Regions from separate parts of the Microbacterium sp. Beta genome, predicted to be linked through region 2. Evidence: riboswitches for the same ligand, from Rfam matches in the RefSeq annotation. Region 2 holds a riboswitch; the other holds the start of a gene.
The links. A riboswitch is a leader RNA that binds a small molecule or an ion and turns the genes downstream of it on or off. The one in region 2 is predicted to bind thiamine pyrophosphate.
Positions count from the first base shown of each region.

Region 1 (4,778 bases), on a different contig from region 2:
TCGTTCCCGTTCACCACGGAGGCGCAGAACGATCTGCACGGCTCCGCGTCGGGCGAGCACCTGCCGAGCATCCGTCTGGCGAATCCGCTCGACGGGCAGGCGCCGTACCTGCGCCGGTCGCTGATCCCCGGTCTGCTGCAGACCGCGCACCGCAACATCTCCCGCGGGCTCACCGACCTCGCGATCTTCGAAACCGGGGTGGTCTTCCTTCCCGAGCCGGGTGTGGAGTACGGCACCGATGAGGTGCCGCCGCTGGGGGAGCGTCCGTCCGACGAGACGCTCGCGGAGCTGAACGCCTCGATCCCGCCACAGCACCGGTTCGTCTCCGGACTCCTCACCGGCCATGTCGCACCGCGCCAGCCCGGTCGCCCCGCCGAGGCCGCCGGCCTCGTGGAGGCTCTGGACGCGGTCCGTGTGATCGCGGCAGCCGCCGGGGTCGACATCGACGTGCTCCAGGCCGAACGCGCCGCCCTCCACCCCGGGCGCACCGGGTCGCTCCTGGTGGCAGGCGAAGAGGTCGGATACGTCGGCGAGCTGCACCCCGCTGTCGCCGAGGGGGCCGATCTTCCCGGGCGCGCGACCGTGTTCGAGCTCGACCTCGACCGCATCCTGTCGCTTGCCGGCGGACGGGTCGTCGCGGCTTCGCTGTCGACGTTCCCCGCCGCTACGCAGGACGTGTCGCTCCTGGTTCCGGCCGGGGTCCCCGCCGCGGATGTGCAGGCCGCCCTCGCCGAAGGTGCGGGCACGCTGCTGGAGTCGGTGCGCCTCGTCGACGACTATCGCGGAGAGGGCGTTCCGGAGGGTTCCAAGAGCCTGACCTTCGCACTGAGGTTCCGGGCGGATGACCGCACACTCACCGCGGCGGAGGCCACGGAAGCCAAGCTCGCCGGAGTCGAGGTCGCTGCGCAGCGCTTCGGAGCGACGCTGCGCGACTGAGGGCCGATCCGCGGTGTGAGGCGCACCGTGTCGTCCTCGGATGATCCAGGTCGGCGCCGGAGTACCGTGGCGGGATGAGAATCCTCCCCCAGGGCACTCCGGCCGCCGTCCCCGACGGGGCGCGACCGCTCGGCGAGGGGCCGTTCCTCGAGCCCGGCGCACAGATCGACTGGCACTACCGGAAACCGGGGTGGCAGCCGGGAGAGCCGTCCAGGATCTCGCCGATGCGCGTGGTCCGTGATGATGAGCGCGGTCTCGTGGCCTGGCTCGCTCCCGGGACGCTCCAGGAGGCGCCCGGCTCCAGCGATGGACAGCGCGTTCGGGAAGTGCCTCTCGCCCGGCGCTGGCTCGAGCCGCGGACGCGCATCGTGGAGCGCTGGCGGGGCAACGGGGTGCTGTGCATCGCCCCTGCGGGCATGCCGTGGTCGATCTGGCTGTTCTGGAGCGACACCACCTGGCCGGACTGGGCGTTCTCCGGGTGGTACGTGAATCTCGAGAACGCGCATCTGCGGACAGACCGGGACACCTTCTCGTCCGACCATATCCTCGACGTCGAGATCGATCCGGCGGGCGGCATCCACCTCAAGGACGAGGATGAGCTCGTCGCCGCGATCGCCCAGGGACGGCTCAGCTCCGAGCAGGCCGCGCAGATCGAGCGGCACGCGGACGCGGCCATCGCGTCGTTCGAGGCCGACGACTGGCCGTTCGACTCCGCGTGGACCCGCTGGCGGCCCGACCCCGCCTGGACGGTTCCGGTGCTGGCAGGCCTTGACCGGTTGGGTGCAGGCACACCATGACGGATGTTCTGATCCTGGGCGGCACCGGGTGGCTTTCCGGGCGCGTCGCCGGTCACTGGCGCGACCACGGAGCCACGGTCACCTGCCTCGCTCGAGGCACACGGCCCGCGCCGGAGGGAACGGTCCTGGTGCGTGGCGATCGCGAGGAGGCTTCGACCTACGTCGACCTCGCACGACGGGAGTGGGACCACGTCGTCGACATCTCCTCCCAGGCGGCGCATGTCGATCGGGCAGTCGAGATGCTGGGCGATCGAGCGGCACGATGGACGTACGTGTCATCCGTGTCGGTGTACTCCGATGACGAGACGGTCGGTGCGGACGAATCGGCTCCACGACGCCCGGCGGCGGTTCTCGGCGACGAGTACGAGTACGCGGCGCAGAAGGTCGCCGCCGAGGACTCCGTCGCCCGATTGGGGGAGCGGGCACTCGTGGTGCGTCCCGGCCTGATCGTGGGCGACGGAGACCCGAGCGACCGCTTCGGCTACTGGAGTGCTGCGTTCGCTCGTGCCGACGCTGACGCCGTGCTGCTGCCCCCGCTGGACGGGCGGAGCGCTCAGTTGATCGACGTCGACGATCTGGCGGAGTACATCGTCACCGCGCGAGGCAGCGGAGCCGTCAACGCCGTCGGCGACGAGAGGCCTCTCGCGGATGTGCTGCGGATGGTCCGCGCTGCATCCGGGCACACCGGGGCGACCATCGTCGCGGACGAGGAGTGGCTCATCGCGCATGACGTGGACCACTGGGCCGGCCCGCACTCCCTGCCGCTGTGGCTCCCGCCCGAGATGACGGGATTCATGACCCGCTCGAACGCGGCATTCCATGAGACCGGTGGGACGCTCCGTCCGCTCGTCGACACGATCGAGCGCGTGCTCGCCGACGAACGGGAGCGCGGACTCGACCGCGAACGACGTGCCGGGCTCACGCGGGCGCAGGAGCGGGCGCTGCTGGCCGATCGATAGACTGCGGACAGTGACACGGGGTGCCGCGATCCGCGGCTGAGAACAGACCCGTCGAACCTGATCTAGTTCGTACTAGCGAAGGGATGTCGCGATGAGCGATCTTCTGCGTCCTGATTCCACACACGATCTCGCCGAAAAGGCTGCGGTGCTGCTGGGGGTGTTGCGTGAGGCGCCACCGCTGACGCACTGCATCACCAATGCCGTGGTCACCGGCTTCACCGCCAACCTGCTGCTGGCGCTCGGGGCTGCCCCCGCCATGGTCGACATCGTCGGGGAGGCCGGCATGTTCGCCGGTGTCGCCTCGGGGATGCTGGTCAACCTGGGGACGCCCACCCCGGAGCAGCGCGCGGCGACTCTGGAAGCCGTCACCGGTGCGAGGGCAGCCGGTACGCCCTGGGTGCTCGACCCCGTCGCGGTCGGTGCGCTCCCGGTGCGCACCGCACTCGCGCGTCAACTCGTCGAGCAGCGTCCGACCGCGATCCGCGGCAACGCCTCGGAGGTGCTGGCTCTCGCGGGGCTCAGCGCCGGTGGGCGAGGTGTGGATTCCACCGACAGCACCGAGTCCGCGGCCGAGGCCGCATCGGCGCTGGCTCGGACGACACGCGGTGTGGTGGCCGTGTCCGGCCCGATCGATCTGCTCACCGACGGCGAACGCGTGCTGCGGTTGTCCAACGGGCACGAGCTGCTCACGAGGGTCACGGGCGGCGGTTGTGCTCTGGGCGCGGTGATGGCGGCCTTCCTCGGCGCTGCGCGGGCGACAGGGCACGACGCGCTCACGGCGGTCGCGTCGGCGAGCCTCGTGTACACGATCGCGGCGGAGCAGGCAGCGGAGCGGTCCACCGGGCCGGGGAGCTTCGCCGTCGCGCTGCTGGATGCCCTCGCCGCGGTGGATTCCGCTGACATCAGGGTCCGTGCCCGCGTCGAAGGCGGTGCCCTGTGAACGCCGACCTCTCGCTCTACCTCGTCACGGATGCGGAGCTGTGCGGAGACCGGGGCGTCGTCGAGACCGTCCGGCACGCGGTGGAAGGCGGGGTGCGCATCGTGCAGCTGCGCGACAAGGACGCGACCGACGAGGAGACGGTCGAACAGCTGGTCGCGCTGTCGCAGGCGATCGACGGTCGGGCGCTGCTCGTGGTGAACGATCGGCTGGGCGCGGCCGTGGCTGCTCGTGAGCGTGGAGCCAGGGTCGATGGCGTGCACCTCGGTCAGGGCGACGCCTCGGTGCTGCGCGCCCGTGAGGCACTCGGACCCGACGCGTTGATCGGCCTCACCGCCAACACCGCAGCGCACCTCGACGCGCTGCGGGCCCTCCCGGCCGGGACGGTCGACTACCTCGGGGTCGGCGTCATCCGTCCCACCTTCACGAAGCCGGATCACCCCGTCCCGCTGGGCGTGGAGGGATTTCGCGACTTCGCCAGGCGCAGCGCACTCCCGTGCGTGGCGATCGGCGGGGTCCACATCGACGACACCGAGGCCCTTCGCGATGCCGGTGCGGCGGGGGTGGCCGTGGTCTCGGCGCTGTGTGCCGCCGACGATCCGGCCGCCGTAGCGACGCGGTTCCTGCGGCGCTGGCGCTCCGGGGGTGTACCGCGAGTGCTCAGCATCGCCGGGAGCGACCCGTCCGGAGGTGCGGGCATCCAGGCCGACCTCAAGTCCATCGCCGCGAACGGCGGGTACGGGATGGCTGTGCCCACGGCGCTGACCGCGCAGAACACGCAGGGCGTGCGCGCTGTGCACGTGCCGCCGGTCGACTTCCTCCGCGCGCAGCTCGATGCCGTGTCGGACGACATCGTGATCGACGCCGTGAAGATCGGGATGCTCGCCGACGCCGAGGTCATCCGCGCAGTGGGGGCGTGGCTCGACCGCGTGCGCCCGCCTGTCGTGGTGCTCGATCCCGTCATGGTCGCGACCTCCGGCGACCGGCTGCTGGATCCGGAGGCGGAGCGAGCACTGCACGGACTCCTCGCGCGGGCGACTCTGGTCACTCCGAATCTCGCCGAACTCGCGGTGCTCGCCGGTCGGGAGATCGCCGACTGGGAGGATGCCATCTCCGCGGCGCACGAGCTGTCCGCCCGGATCGATGCGG
Region 1 is NZ_SCOG01000025.1:15,431-20,208, reverse strand. It holds gene pheT (phenylalanine--tRNA ligase subunit beta) at 1-936, shown strand, start outside; gene FFS56_RS17385 (DUF402 domain-containing protein) at 1,011-1,733, shown strand; gene FFS56_RS17380 (NAD-dependent epimerase/dehydratase family protein) at 1,730-2,692, shown strand; TPP riboswitch at 2,699-2,793, shown strand; gene thiM (hydroxyethylthiazole kinase) at 2,784-3,632, shown strand; gene FFS56_RS17370 (bifunctional hydroxymethylpyrimidine kinase/phosphomethylpyrimidine kinase) at 3,629-4,778, shown strand, end outside.
Region 1: it holds a riboswitch for thiamine pyrophosphate, as region 2 does, so the genes downstream of both, thiM (hydroxyethylthiazole kinase) here and FFS56_RS09275 (ECF transporter S component) in region 2, are expected to answer to the same signal.

Region 2 (4,778 bases):
TCCCGATGCGGGTGAGCAGCTCGCGCGAGGTCCAGCGGATGGGGCGCGTGCCCTTGCGCCCCGCCAGCTCCGGTGCCGACCGCACCTCTCCCGCCTGCTCCGGGATGAGCCCGGCGAGCGTGAGGGCGAGCGTCGACTTGCCGGCGCCGTTCGGCCCGGTGATCACCGTCGCGTTCGCCCGCGGCACGCGCAGGTCGAGCCCGCGCTGCACCGGCGCTCCATGCTCCCGTCCGATCGTCAGGTCGGACGCGGTGAGCGCGTCCGGTGCCGACACCTGCTCCAGCACGGGCAGGTCGATCCCCCGGTCGGGCACCCACACCCCGGCGTCCGCCAGCACGTCGCCGTATGCCGCGAACACCTGGGCCGGTTCCCCGTCGGCGAGCAGTCCGCCGTCGGCCGCGAGCACGATCACGCGCGTCATCAGATCGACCCAGATCGGTGTGCGGTGCTCGACGACGATCAGCGTCGCACCGGTGGAGGCGACGGCATGTTCGACGCTCGCCCGCACCTCGCGCACACCCTCGGGGTCGAGGTTCGCCGTCGGCTCGTCGAGCAGCAGCAGCCCTGGGCGCATCGCGAGCACACCGGCGAGCACCAGTCGCTGCTTCTGTCCGCCCGACAGGGCCTTCGTGGGGCGTTGCAGCGGCACATCGAGCCCGACGGCATCCAGCGCCTCCGCGACGCGACCGGGGATCTCGGATGCGGGCACACCGAGGTTCTCGCACCCGAACGCCACGTCGTCGCCGACCTTCGACAGCACGATCCCCGCATCGGGGTCCTGCAGGACGAGGCCCACCTGACCGTGCCGGGATTCGGGGGCGGCACCGTCGATGTGCAGCGACCCGGTTCGCACCCCTTCGTCGTCGCCGCCGAGGACCCCGGCCAGGCCCGCGAGCAGCGTCGACTTCCCGGCACCGGAGGCGCCGAGCAGCAGCACCCGCTCACCCGGTTCGATCGTGAACGAGACGTCCTCGACGGCGGGGAGCTTCCGACCGGCGTACCGCCAGCCCCAGCCCGCAGCCTGCACGCGGGCCGGGGCGGCGATGGTCACGGTCAGACCTCGCGCACGTGCTCTCGCCCGACGGCGAAGCGGTTCAGTGCACCGGTGACCGCCAACGCGCGCACCAGCAGCCAACCGACGACACCCGCCAGGATCGCCCCGGAGACGACAACGCTGACCAGGTAGATCGTGTTGAACTCGACGGACTTCAGGATGTTGGGCGAGCTGCCGTAGAACAGCTCGAACACCCAGGCAGCCACCGCTGCACCGACACCGGCGAGCGCGGCGACCGCGATCCCGAAGCGCCGGTAGAAGAACAGGGCGAAGATGATCTCCGCGCCGAGTCCCTGCACGATGCCGGACAGCACGGTCGAGACGCCCCACACGTTGCCGATCAGCATCGACACGATCGCTGCGACGAGCTCGACGACCAGCGCCGCACCGGGCTTGCGGATGACGAGGCCGCCGACGACGCCGCCCAGCAGCCAGATGCCGACGGCGATACCGCCCAGTCCCGGCGTCAGAGCATCGGCCGCACCGAACCAGGCGTAGCCGATCGTGTTCCATCCCCAGAACACGAGGCCGATCGCGACGCCGAGGACGGCGGCAACGACGATGTCGACGACGCGCCAGCGCCAGATCGATGTGCGGTGCGGATCCTGTGCGGCGGCGGATGCCTGCTGCGTGGATGCGGACGTGGGCGTACTCATCTGAACTCCTCCCTGCGCTGGCATGACCCAGATCAGGTTCGACGGTCGAAGCGCGATTCGCTCCCTCTCAGCCCGGCTCGCCGGACTCCCGTGGTTGTGCTGACGATCTTACCGTCGGCGACACCCCCGTGGCGACAGGGCCCGGCGCCGCGGAACACGCGCGGGATTGGGTACCGTAAACGAGTGACCGCATCAGATCCCGCCGACGAGGCGACGGGCGTCGTCGGCGACGACGGCCCTGCCCCCGCCGACACCGCCGACACCGCGACAGGCGGATCGGTGCTGACGGCCGAGCAGACGTCGCCTGGAGCGGATGCTCCGGGGACGGTCGTAGACCCGGAGCCCGTCGTAGACCCGGAGCCCGTCGTTCCACCGGAGGCCGTGAGCGCCCCGGAACCGGCCACCCCCGCGCTGACGAAGCCGCCGTTCATCCCTCGCGACCGCACGGTCCCGGATCCTTCCGGCGAACTCACCGCGTCGGAGACAGCCGCGCCCCAGTGGGCCGACGACACCACGACGGCCACCGCTCTCACCTGGGTGGACGCCGCGACCGTCGCCGAGCACACCGCCACGGCCACTCTCGACGACACCTCGGAGGCCGAGCGATCGAGCGGTCTGCTGCGCGGTGCGCGTCTTCGCCCCGCCATCGCCCGCCCGGGTGTCCTGGTCCCGCTGGCCACGCTCGCCGGTCTCGTCGCCGTCTACGCCGGCACCACACTGCTCTGGCCCCTCCACGAGGTGCCGCCGACGGTGCAGTCGGTCGAGTTCGCGACGACTCCCGCCGCTGCCGCCGCCGTGACCTGGCCGACCGAGGGTGCGGGTGCCGTCGGCATCGCGGGCATGACGACGGCGGCTTCGGTGCCCGACGCCGTGAGCATCGCGAGCATCACCAAGGTCGTCAGCAGTCTGATGGTGCTCGACCGCATGCCGCTCGCTGTCGGGGAGCAAGGACCCGAGTTCTCGTTCACCCGCGCCGACAGCGTGAAGTACTGGGACTACCGGCGCAGTGACCAATCCGCCCTCGACGTGCCCATCGGCGGAGTGCTCACGGAGTACCAGCTGTTGCAGGGGACGCTCATGGGTTCCGCGAACAACTACATCGATCGGCTCGCGACCGAGATCTGGGGCTCCGAGCGCGAGTTCGCGAGGGCTGCAGAGGTGTGGTTGCGCGAACGTGGCCTGACCGGAATCACCGTGGTGACCCCCTCCGGCTTCGACGAGCGCAACGTGGCCACGCCCGAGGCCCTGGTGGCGCTCGGCGAGCGTGCGATGCAGAACCCGGTCTTCGCCGAGATCGTCGGCACCAAGTCCGTCGACCTCCCGGGTGCGGGCACCGTCGTGAACACGAACGGCATGCTCGACGATCCCGGTGTCGTCGGCATCAAGACCGGCACCCTGGTCGGCTGGAACCTTCTCACCGCGAAGGACCTCGTGATCGGTGACACCACGGTGCACCTGTTCGCCGCGGCGCTGAATCAAGCCGGAGACGACGAGCGACTCGCTCTCACGCGTTCCCTGTTCGCCGAGGCGGAATCCGCACTGGAGGCGCAGGCGCCGGCCGTCGCGAAGGACACCGTGGTCGGCAGCGTCACGACTCCGTGGGGCGAGCAGGTCGACGTCATCACCGAATCCGACGCCGATGTGGTGCTCTGGAACAGCGCGACCGCGACCGCCGCGACCGCCTTCGACCTCGGCGAAGAACGCGAACAGGGTGACACGGTGGGCACGCTGACCACGGCAGGACCGGTCAACACCACGACGACTCCGCTGGTGCTGGCCGCGGATGTCGAGGGGCCGAGTCCCTGGTGGCGTCTGACCCACCCGCTCGAGCTGCTCGGGATCAGAGCCGACCAGCCCTGACGCACTCCCCGGCGATCGCCTACGACGACGCCCCACCCCGCGTGAGCGGCGGTGGGGCGTCGTGCGTTGATGCCGTAGGTCAGGAGCGGTGATCGGAGCCGTCAGCGCCGTCTTCCAGCAGGGCCTGCGCCGCGGCCGTCTCGGCTGCCGGCACCTGTGCGCCGACGGACGCGCCGGCCACAGCGGCTGCAGCCTCCGCGCGCGCAGCATCGGTGTCGCCCGCTTCGCCGGTGACGACGACCGGCGTCGTTCCCGTGAGCGCGTCTTCGGCGTCGATGTCGGTCGCGGCCTGCTCGAACTGCGACTGGTACAGACGCCAATAGGCGCCCTGCGCGGCGATGAGCTCGTCGTGCGTACCCTTCTCCACGATGTCGCCGTGCTCCATCACCAGGATGAGGTCGGCATCGCGGATGGTCGACAGTCGGTGCGCGATCACGAACGACGTGCGCCCCTCTCGGAGCGCGGCCATCGCGTGCTGCAGCAGCAGTTCGGTGCGGGTGTCGACCGCCGACGTGGCCTCATCGAGGATGAGGATCGACGGCTGTGCGACGAACGCCCGCGCGATGGTGATGAGCTGACGCTCACCGGCCGACACGTTCGCTGCATCCTCGTCGAGCACCGTGTCGTATCCCTCGGGGAGGGCGTGCACGAAGCGGTCGACGTAGGTGGCCCTGGCTGCGGCGAGGACCTCTTCATCGGTCGCGGTCGAGCGACCGTAGCGGATGTTCTCGCGGATGCTGCCGGCGAACAGCCACGGGTCCTGGAGCACCATGCCGGTGCGCGAACGCAGCTCGTCGCGGGTCACCTCGGCGATGTCCTGCCCGTCGAGCATGATCCGTCCACCGCTGAGCTCGTAGAAGCGCATGATCAGGTTGACCAGCGTCGTCTTGCCCGCACCGGTCGGACCGACGATCGCGACGGTCTGACCCGGCTCCACCCGGAACGACAGATCACGGATGAGCGGACGATCCGGCGTGTACGAGAACGCGACGTTCTCGAACTCGATGACGCCCTTGCCCTCCACGAGCTCGGGAGCATCGGCGTCGTCGGCCTCCTGCTCCTCGGCGTCGAGCAGTTCGAACACACGCTCGGCGGAGGCGGTGCCGGACTGCACGACAGCGGCCATTCCGCCCAGCTCGGACAGCGGCTGCGTGAACTGCTGCGAGTACTGGATGAACGCCTGCACGTCACCGAGGCGGAGCTGACCG
Region 2 is NZ_SCOG01000007.1:87,387-92,164, reverse strand. It holds gene FFS56_RS09280 (ABC transporter ATP-binding protein) at 1-1,045, opposite strand, end outside; gene FFS56_RS09275 (ECF transporter S component) at 1,054-1,710, opposite strand; TPP riboswitch at 1,703-1,812, opposite strand; gene FFS56_RS09270 (D-alanyl-D-alanine carboxypeptidase) at 1,894-3,570, shown strand; gene FFS56_RS09265 (ABC transporter ATP-binding protein) at 3,650-4,778, opposite strand, start outside.